Linked DNA regions of Sinorhizobium sp. BG8. The protein of the gene in region 1 interacts with the protein of each later gene in a pairwise test. Links are inferred from orthologs where the notes say so. Each region holds a gene or a part of one and is shown in the gene's direction. Other genes may lie near its edges.

What was found. The genes of interacting proteins can lie anywhere in the genome.
Region 2: the proteins of F3Y30_RS09955 (region 1) and F3Y30_RS25700 interact in binary tests that used the Escherichia coli proteins (3 or more experiments, as listed by UniProt). The link is inferred for Sinorhizobium sp. BG8 from one-to-one orthologs.

Annotation. Positions count from the first base shown.
Region 1 is NZ_CP044011.1:2,129,748-2,135,079, forward strand. The notes cover bases 1,280-4,235. They hold F3Y30_RS09955 (MOSC domain-containing protein), read left to right. Parts: upstream 1,280-2,312; coding sequence 2,313-3,158; downstream 3,159-4,235. Other genes in these bases: F3Y30_RS09950 (acyltransferase), read left to right, coding at 1,280-2,200; F3Y30_RS09960 (MFS transporter), read left to right, coding at 3,267-4,235. Also shown: F3Y30_RS09945 (DUF2339 domain-containing protein), read left to right, coding at 1-718; more of F3Y30_RS09950, read left to right, coding at 1,130-1,279; more of F3Y30_RS09960, read left to right, coding at 4,236-4,505; quinolinate synthase NadA, read left to right, coding at 4,675-5,332.
Region 2 is NZ_CP044012.1:1,045,986-1,051,260, forward strand. What follows is about bases 1,598-4,496. They hold F3Y30_RS25700 (sulfite reductase subunit alpha), read left to right. Parts: upstream 1,598-2,111; coding sequence 2,112-3,881; downstream 3,882-4,496. Other genes in these bases: F3Y30_RS25695 (glutamate synthase-related protein), read left to right, coding at 1,598-2,103; F3Y30_RS25705 (DUF982 domain-containing protein), read right to left, coding at 4,043-4,348. In the rest of the region: more of F3Y30_RS25695, read left to right, coding at 1-1,597; F3Y30_RS25710 (cupin domain-containing protein), read left to right, coding at 4,756-5,244. UniProt on the Escherichia coli protein: Component of the sulfite reductase complex that catalyzes the 6-electron reduction of sulfite to sulfide. This is one of several activities required for the biosynthesis of L-cysteine from sulfate.

The DNA of each region.
Region 1 (5,332 bases):
TGCCTTCCCGACGCTCGGCGAACAGTCCGTCTACACCCTTCTTGCCGCGGGCGCTTCCGCCGTGCTGATGACGCTGGACATAAGGTCTCCGAGCCCCACCTTCCGTTTCGGTTCCATGGTCATCGGCGCCGTCTCGATGCTCTCGATCCTTCTCGCCCATTTCATCGGTCTCAATCCGTATTTCACCGGCGAGCCCACGGGGTCGATTCCATTCTTCAACCTTCTTCTCGTCGGCTATCTCCTGCCTGGAGTGGCCTTCGCGGGCCTCGCCTTCTATGCCCGCGACAAGCGGCCGGCACCCTATGTGATGATGCTTGCGCTGACGGGCGCGGCCCTCGTCTTTGCCTGGGTCACGCTCTCGGTCCGTCGCTACTGGCACGGGGAAGGCATTGCCGACTGGAAGGGGTTCCTGCAGGGAGAGACCTACACCTATTCGGTGGTCTGGCTCTTGCTCGGCGTGCTGCTCCTCATCGCCGGCTCGCGGTTCGACGCAAAGAGCATCCGCCTCTCATCCGCCGCGCTGGTGCTGATCGCCGTGGTCAAGGTCTTCCTGATCGACATGTCGAACCTCGAAGGCATCCTGCGTGCGCTCTCCTTCATCGGGCTCGGCGCCGTGCTGATCGGCATAGGTCTCTTCTATCAGAAGGTGCTGTCCGGAAAGGGCAGGGCCGGGCAGGTGTCGCCGCCTGCGGAACTGAGGACCGGAGATGGAACGTGATCGGAACGAACGTTTTAAGGCTCCTGTCCGGTTGGCGAGGATGAGCCATCCGCGAAGGATGGGGCGGCTTCCTCAGTGCGGAAGTATTACCAGCAGTGCCGACATCACGATGCAGGCAAGCACCGACAACTCTATTGCGAATTTCATGGCACGGTCCTCCTGACACTGCCGCTCAACGCGCCAGGAGGTCCGAGGTTCCACTGCACTGGGCCAGGCTTTGCAACTGGCGAATCCGATGGGATCGGTGAAGCCTGGGGCGCGACGGTGGCATGCCTTGACGCTGCCCGTTTCTACTGGGTTGCGTCGGTCGACCGGGCGGTTGTCGGACAGCCTTTAACGACACCTTAAAGACGTGCTGCTAGACCGCTCGGACGGCCTTGCATGCATCGTGGCCGGTCGGATGGCAGGGGTATGGACGAGACGCGTCACATCACAAGCCTTGATGGCCTGCGCGGCATAGCCGCGTCGCTGGTTCTCGTGTCACATGTCCACCTCATCTTTCCGTCGCTTGGACCTTTGCCCTTCACGGATATCGGCAGCGAGGCAGTTGCGGTCTTCTTCGCCCTCAGCGGCTTCCTGATGGCCTATCTCTATGGCACTCGTCCCCTGACGCGTGCGGCTGCGCAGGATTTCCTGGTGAGTCGGTTCGCGCGGATCTATCCCGTCTACTTCGTCGCGGTCTGCCTCGGCGTCCTGCTCTCCGCCGTTCCCGGTCTCGGCTACATCCATCCCATTTCCGGACTGACCGAAATCGTGCGCCACGTGATGATGCTCGGCTCGAGCGGCGTGCTCTGGTCGGTGCCTCCCGAGATACAGTTCTACCTTCTCTTTCCTGTGATCTGGCTTGTGCTGTCGAATCCCTTGCGCCACCAGGGAATCGCGATCGCGATTGCCGCCTTCCTTGCCGTCGATGCCTTGCTTGGCTTCCCGGGGCCGGGAATTCTTATCCCGTCCAAGCTGCCCTACTTCCTTCTCGGTGTGGTGGCCGGCCGGCTTCACCTCGCCTGGCGCGAGGCGCCGCGACCCGCCTGGACAGGCGTTCTGGCTATCGTGCTTTTTGCGTTTCTCTTCACCTACAGGCAGCTCTTTCCGGACGCGGCGGTCAATCCCTGGGGTCTGCCGTCGGCTTTGGCCGCCGCCCTCGTCGTATCGCTCGCCGCCCGCGAGCATCCGGCCTCCGCATGGCTGCTGTCCTCCCGACCGCTTCGCTTTGCCGGTGCCGTCAGCTTCTCGCTCTACCTGTTCCATGTGCCGGTCATGTTCCTCACCAGAGAGACGTTTTCCGGTCTGTTGCCCGAACCTCTTCTGTTGGTGCTCGCGACTGCAAACGCCTTCCTCGCGGCGTGGGTGAGCTACCACGTGATCGAGACACCGTCGCGCCGCATGCTCGTCTCGCTCTGGCGGAAACGACGCGCGATCCGTCCTGCGGACGACCGCATAGATCTCTCGCGCCTGCCGGCGGACACGCAGCGGATCCACTGACCTTCGAGCGATTTGCCCGGTTCCGGTTGCATGAATTATCCGGTAGAGAAAAGGTAATCTCTTCCGCCCAACACTCCTCTCGTCCCGGATGAACAGCATGGCCTCGAACGCACTGACCGTATCCGGTCTCAACATCCATCCCCTGAAAAGCGGCCGCGCCATTGCGGTCCCGCAGGCCGAGGTCCGGCTCGACGGATTTCGTGGCGATCGCCGCTTCATGGTGGTCCAGCCGGATAGTCGGTTCATAACGCAGAGGGAGCTCCAACTGCTTGCCCGGGTCGAAGCCCGCGAGGTCGAGAACGGCATTCGTCTTGCCATGGAGGGACGCGAGTTGACGGCGACCTTCGATCCGTCCGCGCGGATGGACGTTACCGTCTGGGACAGCGCCGTCAGTGCCGCCGTTGCCGGCGAGGACGTGAGCGCGACGCTTTCCGAGTGGTTCGGACAACCCGTCAGGCTGGTGCACATGGACGCGCAAGCACGACGGTCGGTCGGGGCCGATTGGGCGGGCGAAGCGGCTGACGTCGGCTTCGCCGATGGATTTCCCATCCTCGTCACCACCACCGGCTCGCTCGCCGACCTGAACCGCACACTTGTCGCCAAGGGCCAGGAACCCGTCGGCATGGACCGTTTCCGCACGAACATTCTCGTGGAGTGCGACGAGCCCTGGGCAGAGGATTTCTGGCCGGCAATCGAAATCAACGGCATCGTCTTTGATCTTGTGAAGCCCTGCGCGCGCTGCATCATGACGACCCAGGACCAGGTGACTGGCGATCGCATCGGCGGCAATCCGATCCAGGGCCTGGCGGAAAAGCGCATGTCGGCCGATCGCCGCGTGCCCGGTGTGCTCTTCGGCTGGAACGCCGTGCCGCGCGGCACCGGCGTGATCAACCTCGGCGATGCGGTCGCCGTGCATGGGGTTCGTGGTGAACGCTGGCCGATGAAGGTGAGGGCCTGAACGGCAGCCGGGTGCCATCAGTGCCGTTGATCGCGCGGTCAATTTAATTCACTTTTTGAAATGCGTGACCGCACGTATTTTGGCGCTTCGAATCCCCGGAGGAAGTCAATGTCCGTGCCATCGTCCCTATCCCAGAGGTCTGCCTCGAGCCCGTCCATGCCGTGGACGATCATCGCTGCCGGTTCGATCATTGCCATGCTGACCTTCGGCCCCCGGTCGGCCATGGGGTTCTTCCAGTTGCCTATGCTGCAGGATACCGGTTGGGACCGGACCACCTTCGGACTGGCGATGGCATTGCAAAACCTTTGCTGGGGTTTGAGCCAGCCCTTCTTCGGCGCAATCGCTGACAAGTTCGGAACCTGGCGCGTTCTTGCCATGTCCGGCATCATCTACTCTACCGGTCTGTTCCTCATGTCGCTCGGCTCATCGCCGGCCTGGCTCTACATCGGCGGGGGCGTGCTTGTGGGCCTTGGCGTCGGTGCCGGTTCCTTCGGTATCATCCTCTCTTCCTTTGCCCGGAACGTGAGCCCGGAACAGCGTTCGATGGCCTTTGGCCTTGGTACGGCCGCGGGCTCCGCGGGCATGTTCCTGTTCGCCCCATTGAGCCAGGGCCTGATCTCCGCCTACGGCTGGTCCGACGGCCTCGTCTATCTGGGGCTGATGATGCTGGTGGTGCCGGTTTTCGCCATTCCGCTGCGCGGCAATTCGTCGTCGGGACGGCAGGCTGAAGCCGCCTTCAAACAGACCGTCGGTGAGGCATTGAAAGAGGCCCTCGGTCACAAGAGCTACCTGCTGCTTGTCTCCGGCTTCTTCGTCTGTGGCTATCAGGTGGCTTTCATCACGGCGCATTTCCCTGCCTATATCGGCGATATAGGCATCGATGCGCGCTATGCGGTGATCGCGCTGGCACTGATCGGCTTCTTCAACATCATCGGTTCGCTTGCCGCGGGCGTCATCGGCCAGCACTACTCGAAGCCCTATTTCCTCGCGCTGATCTATCTGGCGCGCTCTGTTGCGGTGGCGGCCTTTCTGCTCGTGCCGGCGACGCCGACGACGGTCATCGTCTTTGCGATCGTCATGGGCCTGCTGTGGCTTTCCACCGTGCCGCCGACGAACGGGCTGGTCGCGATCATGTTCGGAACCCGGCATCTCGGGCTCCTCGGGGGCATTGTCTTCCTGTCGCACCAGGTCGGTTCATTCCTGGGCGTGTGGATGGGAGGCTACCTGTACGACCACTTCGGCACCTACGATCCGGTCTGGTGGCTGGGTGCTGCCCTTGGCGTGTTTGCCGCCGTCGTACATTGGCCGATACAGGAGCGAAGCGTGGTGCGGCCTGCTGCCGCATGACCCGCCAGATCAGGCGCTCCCCGAAAAAAAACGGGGAGTGCGATCCTTGCAATGTGTCACAAATCTTTCTAAATCAGCCGTACCGGCATCGCCGGTTTTGTTTTGCAGCCATTATGCTCACAATGAGCATAATTCAAGTGCCGCCCGGATCGGGCGGAAGGAGGGTCCCATGTCCACTCTGGCTCGCTCGAAGGAAAAGGCAGAGATCGCCCATCCCCCGACAGCCGCCGAGCGTTTCGGCGTTCTCGACATGCCGGACCTCACCTATACGCCCGAGGTGGCGCGCGAGACGGAGCATCTCTACGAGCGTGTCAGCCAGTTCATTCCCGCCATCGAGTGGCCCGTCTATGCGCCCTATGTGCATGCGATCAACCGGCTGAAGAAAGAGCGCGGCGCGGTCATCCTGGCGCACAACTACCAGACGCCCGAGATCTTCCATTGCGTAGCCGACATCGTCGGCGATTCGCTTCAGCTGGCGCGGGATGCCACCAAGGTGGACGCTGAGATCATCATCCAGTGCGGCGTGCATTTCATGGCGGAAACGTCGAAGCTGCTCAATCCTGAAAAGACCGTGCTGATCCCCGATGCGAAGGCAGGATGCTCGCTGTCGGAATCGATCACCGGCGCCGACGTGCGGCTGCTGAAGCAGCGCTATCCGGGCGTGCCTGTCGTCACCTACGTCAACACGTCCGCCGACGTGAAGGCCGAGACCGACATCTGCTGCACCTCGTCCAATGTGCTTGCCGTCGTCGAAAGCCTCGAGAGCGACACGGTGCTCTGCATCCCGGACGAATATCTGGCGATGAACGTCGCCCGCCAGACGAACA
Region 2 (5,275 bases), on another replicon or contig:
ACCTATTCGATTGAGGACTTGGCGCAGCTGATCCACGACTGCAAGGCCGCCCGCGTCCGTGTCATCGTCAAGCTGGTCTCGTCCGAAGGCATTGGCACGATTGCCGTCGGTGTCGCCAAGGCGGGCGCCGATGTCATCAACGTCGCCGGCAACACTGGCGGTACTGGTGCCGCCGCCGTCACCAGCCTGAAATACACCGGCCGCGCCGCAGAAATCGGCATTGCCGAAGTGCACCAGGCGCTCTCCATCAACGGCCTGCGCGACAAGGTCACGCTGCGCTGCTCCGGCGCCCACCAGACGGCGAGCGACGTGGTGAAGTCCGCGCTTCTCGGCGGCGACAGCTTCGAATTCGGCACCACGGCGCTGATGATGCTGAAGTGCGTCATGGCCAAGAACTGCAACATCAAGTGCCCGGCGGGTCTCACCACCAACCAGGAGGTCTTCGACGGCGATCCGCGCGCGCTGGCACAGTATCTCATGAACATAGCGCATGAGACGCGCGAGATCCTAGCCAGCATAGGCATGCCCTCGCTGCGCGCCGCGCGCGGCCGCGCCGATCTGCTGCACCTGCTCGACCACCCGGCGAGCGTCGGACAGCTCGATCTGCGTGGAATGCTGGCGGTCATCGACGAGGTAAAGATCGATAATCCGGTCTATATGGAGAAGGACTATGCCGTCGACGACGGCTTCATCGAACTCGTCCGCTCGGCGCTGATAGACGGTCGGCGGGTATCGATCGAGCTCGGCGGCAACCGCTTCCTCAACAATTGCAACAAGAGCGTCGGCGGCCAGCTGGCGGTGGACATCGAACGTATCCTCAACCACGAACTGACGACGGAACAGGCCAGCGCCCTGCCCGCAGTGCGACAGGATCATCGCGGGCGACGCTTCCTCGAACCCGGCAGCGTCCGCATCGCCACCTCGGGCTCGGCAGGTCAATCCTTTGGCGCGTTCTGCAACGACGGCATGGTGCTGCGCCATACCGGCACCTGCAACGACGGCGTCGGCAAGAGCGCCTGCGGCGGTACCATCGTCGTGCTGTCACCCGGCGGCGGCTCGGAGGAATCGGGCGGCAACGTGCTGATCGGCAACTTCGCCCTGTTCGGCGCCACCGGCGGCCGCACCTTCGTCGAGGGACAGGCGGGCGATCGCTTTGCCGTGCGCAATTCCGGCGCCACCGCCGTCATCGAGGGCGTGGGCGACTTCTGCTGCGAATACATGACCAATGGCGTGGTGCTCAATCTCGGCAGCTTCGGCAAGGGCTTCGGCAACGGCATGAGCGGCGGCTTCGTCTACCAGTACGACCCCTATGGCGAACTGGAGAAGAAGGTCAGCCACGACTCGATCCTCATCGGCTCCATCACCGGCGACGACGAGATGGCGGCTGTCCATAACCAGGCCGTCCGACTGCTGCTGTCCTGGCATCTCGCCGAGACCGGCTCCGCCAAGGCGCGCTGGCTGCTCGAAAACTGGGAGAGCGAGCAGCACAATTTCGTGTTCGGCATGCCGCGCGCCTTGCTGCTCTACCAGGACTCGGACGCCATTCTGAGGGCCAAGGCCCGCAAGGAACTGGTCGAGGAACTGGCAACCGCGCTTGCCGGCCATCAGGTGCGCAAGTTCAAGCTCGCCTATCGCGACCGCAAGGCTGTCCTCAACGGCACCGTTCCGGGTTACGGCAAGACGGATACCGAGGAGATGTTTGCGCTCCTCAACAACTACACCGTGCTGCTCATGGCCCAGGGCCTTGCCATGGCCCGCGTGCCGAACGCGCTCGGCCCCTCCGAGCCGGCAGTCCAGAAGGCCGTGCGCAACCTGATCCTGACCGAAGACTTCGCGCTGATGAGCAAGCTGATGAAGCATGCCCGCGACGCGCTTGCCGGCCATAGCGACGAGCAGCTGGCCGTCTTGATCGCCGCGAAAAGGCTTGCCGACTACAAGGAGGCGCTCAGCCGCCGCAACACGCTCTCCATCGATAGCCCCGGCACCTATGGCTGGATCATCCACCGCCACCAGAGCAACCTCGACAAGATCGGCCGACTGCCGAGCTTCGAGGAACTGTTTGCCAAGCACGCCCTTTCCGACCTCGCCGTCGCCCGCAATTGAGTAGAGCCATGAAGATTCCCTACATCCCCGAAGACGCTCCCTTCAGCGGCGACCAGCGCGCCTGGCTGTCCGGTTTCCTTGCCGGCCTGCATTCCCGACTGTCCCTCGATGGCGAGGGCCCGGCAGTTGCCACGGCAACGCAGCAGAGGACCGCTTCGCCGCTCCATATCCTTTTTGGCAGCCAGACCGGCAATGCCGAGGGTGTGGCCATGGATGCCGCAAATGCGGCGCGCGCCGCAGGCATGCAGCCAGTCGTCGAGGCGCTCGACGATGTCGACCTCGCCCGCTTTGCGACGATGAAGCGCGTGCTGGTCGTGACCTCGACCTATGGCGAAGGTGAGATGCCCGACAACGCCCAGCTCTTCTGGGAAACGCTCGCATCGGACGACGCGCCACGGCTCGAAGCCATGCACTTCGGCGTGCTGGCGCTCGGCGACACCGGCTATGACGGCTTCTGCCAGTCCGGCAAGCTGATCGACACCAGACTTGAACAGCTCGGCGCAACCCGCATGCTTGCCCGCGTCGACTGCGACGTCGACTACGAGAATGTCGCTTCCTCCTGGGTCAGCGACGCCATGCCGCTCGCCGCCGCAGTCAATGCCGGCGGGTCCGAACCGGCCCTCGCGGTCGCGCCGGAAACAGCACCTGCCCGCGAAAAATCGCCGTGGAACCGCAAGACGCCGTATCTATCAACCGTCACGGTCAACCGCACGCTGTCCGGCACCGGTTCGGGCAAGGAGATCCGCCACTATGAGTTCGATCTCGGCGATAGCGGCATCGAATACGAGGCCGGCGACGCGCTCGGCGTCATGCCGGTCAACGATCCCGCCTTGGTCGATGCGATCCTCGCCCGGGTCGGCACGAACTCTGAGGCGTTGGTCGCCGGATTGGCGCGCCCGCTCGGCATCGAGCTTTCCACCGCCTTCGAAATCTCGACCCCCTCCCGCGAACTGATCGCGGGCGTCGAAAAGCGCGCCAACCACGAGGAATTGAGCCATGTCCTGCGCCATGGCGACAAGGAAGCGCTCGACGCCTGGCTCTGGAGCAAGGACATTCTCGACCTGCTGCTGCTCAATCCGTCGATGCCTGTCAGCGCCGAGGAATTCGTCGGCTGGCTGAAGCCGCTGCAGCACCGCGCCTACTCGATCTCCTCGAGCCCACTGGAAGCCAGGGGCAGCGTGCACCTAACCATCGCCAGCGTCCGCTATCACAGCCATGGCCGCATCCATGGCGGCGTCTGCTCGACCTATCTCGCCGACCGTGTGGCTGATGGCGGCAAGGCCGGCATCTTCGTCTCGCCCAACAAGGCCTTCCGCGTGCCCCAGGACAATGACGCGCCTGTCATCATGGTCGGCCCCGGCACCGGCATCGCGCCCTTCCGCGCCTTCCTGCAGGAGCGCCGGGCACGCGGTGCCAAGGGTCGCAACTGGCTGTTCTTCGGCGACCAGCACCGCGCTTCCGACTTCATCTACGAGGAGGAACTGGGCGCCATGAGCAATAACGGCACACTGACCCGCCTGGATCTCGCCTTCTCTCGCGACCAGTCGGAAAAGATCTACGTCCAGACCCGCATGCGCGAGAACGGCAAGGCGCTCTATGCCTGGCTCGAGGAAGGCGGTCATTTCTACGTCTGCGGCGATGCGACCCGGATGGCCAAGGATGTCGACCAGGCGCTGCACGAGCTCGTTGCCAGCCACGGTGGCATGACGCCGGAGGAGGCCGGCAACTATGTCAACCGGCTAAAGCGCGAGAAGCGCTATCTCCGCGACGTTTACTGAGCAGCCTTCTGTTATCATCGATCGGCCAACCAAGGAGAGCTTGAACCAATTCGAACCGAAGGCAGGCGTTTCGAATGAGTATCAGCTCATGTCATTGTGTCTGACAGTGCCCGGTTCGTTTTCAAGGCGTCGAAGAGAGCGCGGAACGGTCGACGGGGATGCTATGCCCGTCGTCCCATGCCGCCTCGAACAAGCACTTTGTGGTAGGGCTGGGGCATTTTCACGATAGGCATTCCAGCCTCCAGACAGGCTGCAACAAAGGTTTCACGAGCCACTGCGACCGGGGTCGTCTTGAGCAAGGCGCCTCGACAGGCTCGCACGGCACGCTCGTACCCTTTCCCCTGCCTGACGGGCCATTCGTGTTCAAGAAAATCCAGGGCCTCATACACCGACGCGAACGTATGCTTGAGGCCACTTTGAAGGCATATCGTCAACGGCGATGACCAGAGAATGTCTAAGTTGGGCATTGCCACCTCCATAGGAGTTCACCCGGAATCTGAAACTCCGAAAGGTGGGCACTCGTTCCACGGACTGAGTGATTTATCCCGGCCAAAGCTCCATCTCAGGTTCGTACGGAAACGTCGGTGGCTCAAGAAAATGAGAGCGACGGAGATCGTTGCATCTCACTGTTGAAGCCCGCCGCTGCCCCGAGCCATGAGGGATGTGAAACTCGATGGCAGGCGCCCGCTCTGATCAGCCCCCCGCGCTTGCAATTCATTGGTACAGGGGCATCCGCCGCTGATAGAATGGGCATGGTAGTCGGGGACATTGGCGGCGACGTCATCCTTATGCACGCATGTCCACTGATCCGTTGCTGCAGCGACGAAATCACCGATGACCTTGCGGCAGCTCCGAAGACAGGAGGGAAACGATCATGAGCGAGCATCCTCACGATGAAGCCGATCGATGGAGGCTGGGTGGCGTCAGGGTCATCAAAGGCGATCAACTTGACCCCAACACCCCGCAAACACCGGGCATGTTCCGCCAGGCGGCCATCAATCATGCTCGTGTCGGCGCGCAGAAGATCTGGGCCGGCACTGTAGCAATCGAACCGAACGCAAAGACGGGTGTCCATCATCACGGTGCACTGGAGAGCGTTATCTACGTGCTCAGGGGCAAGGCGCGCATGCGTTGGGGCGACCGGCTTGAGTATGTCGCGGAGGCCGGCCCCGGCGATTTCATCTACGTGCCACCCTATGTGCCCCATCAGGAAATCAACGCCGATCCGGACCACTCGCTGGAATGCGTGCTGGTGCGCTCTGACAATGAGGCGGTCGTCGTCAACATTTTCGACGTTGATCCCGTGGAGCAGCCGGAAGAGGTCTATTGGGTTGATCCCATTCACAAGCACCCGCATGAGTGAGTAAATAGGCCAAATCAAACAGCATTGACTA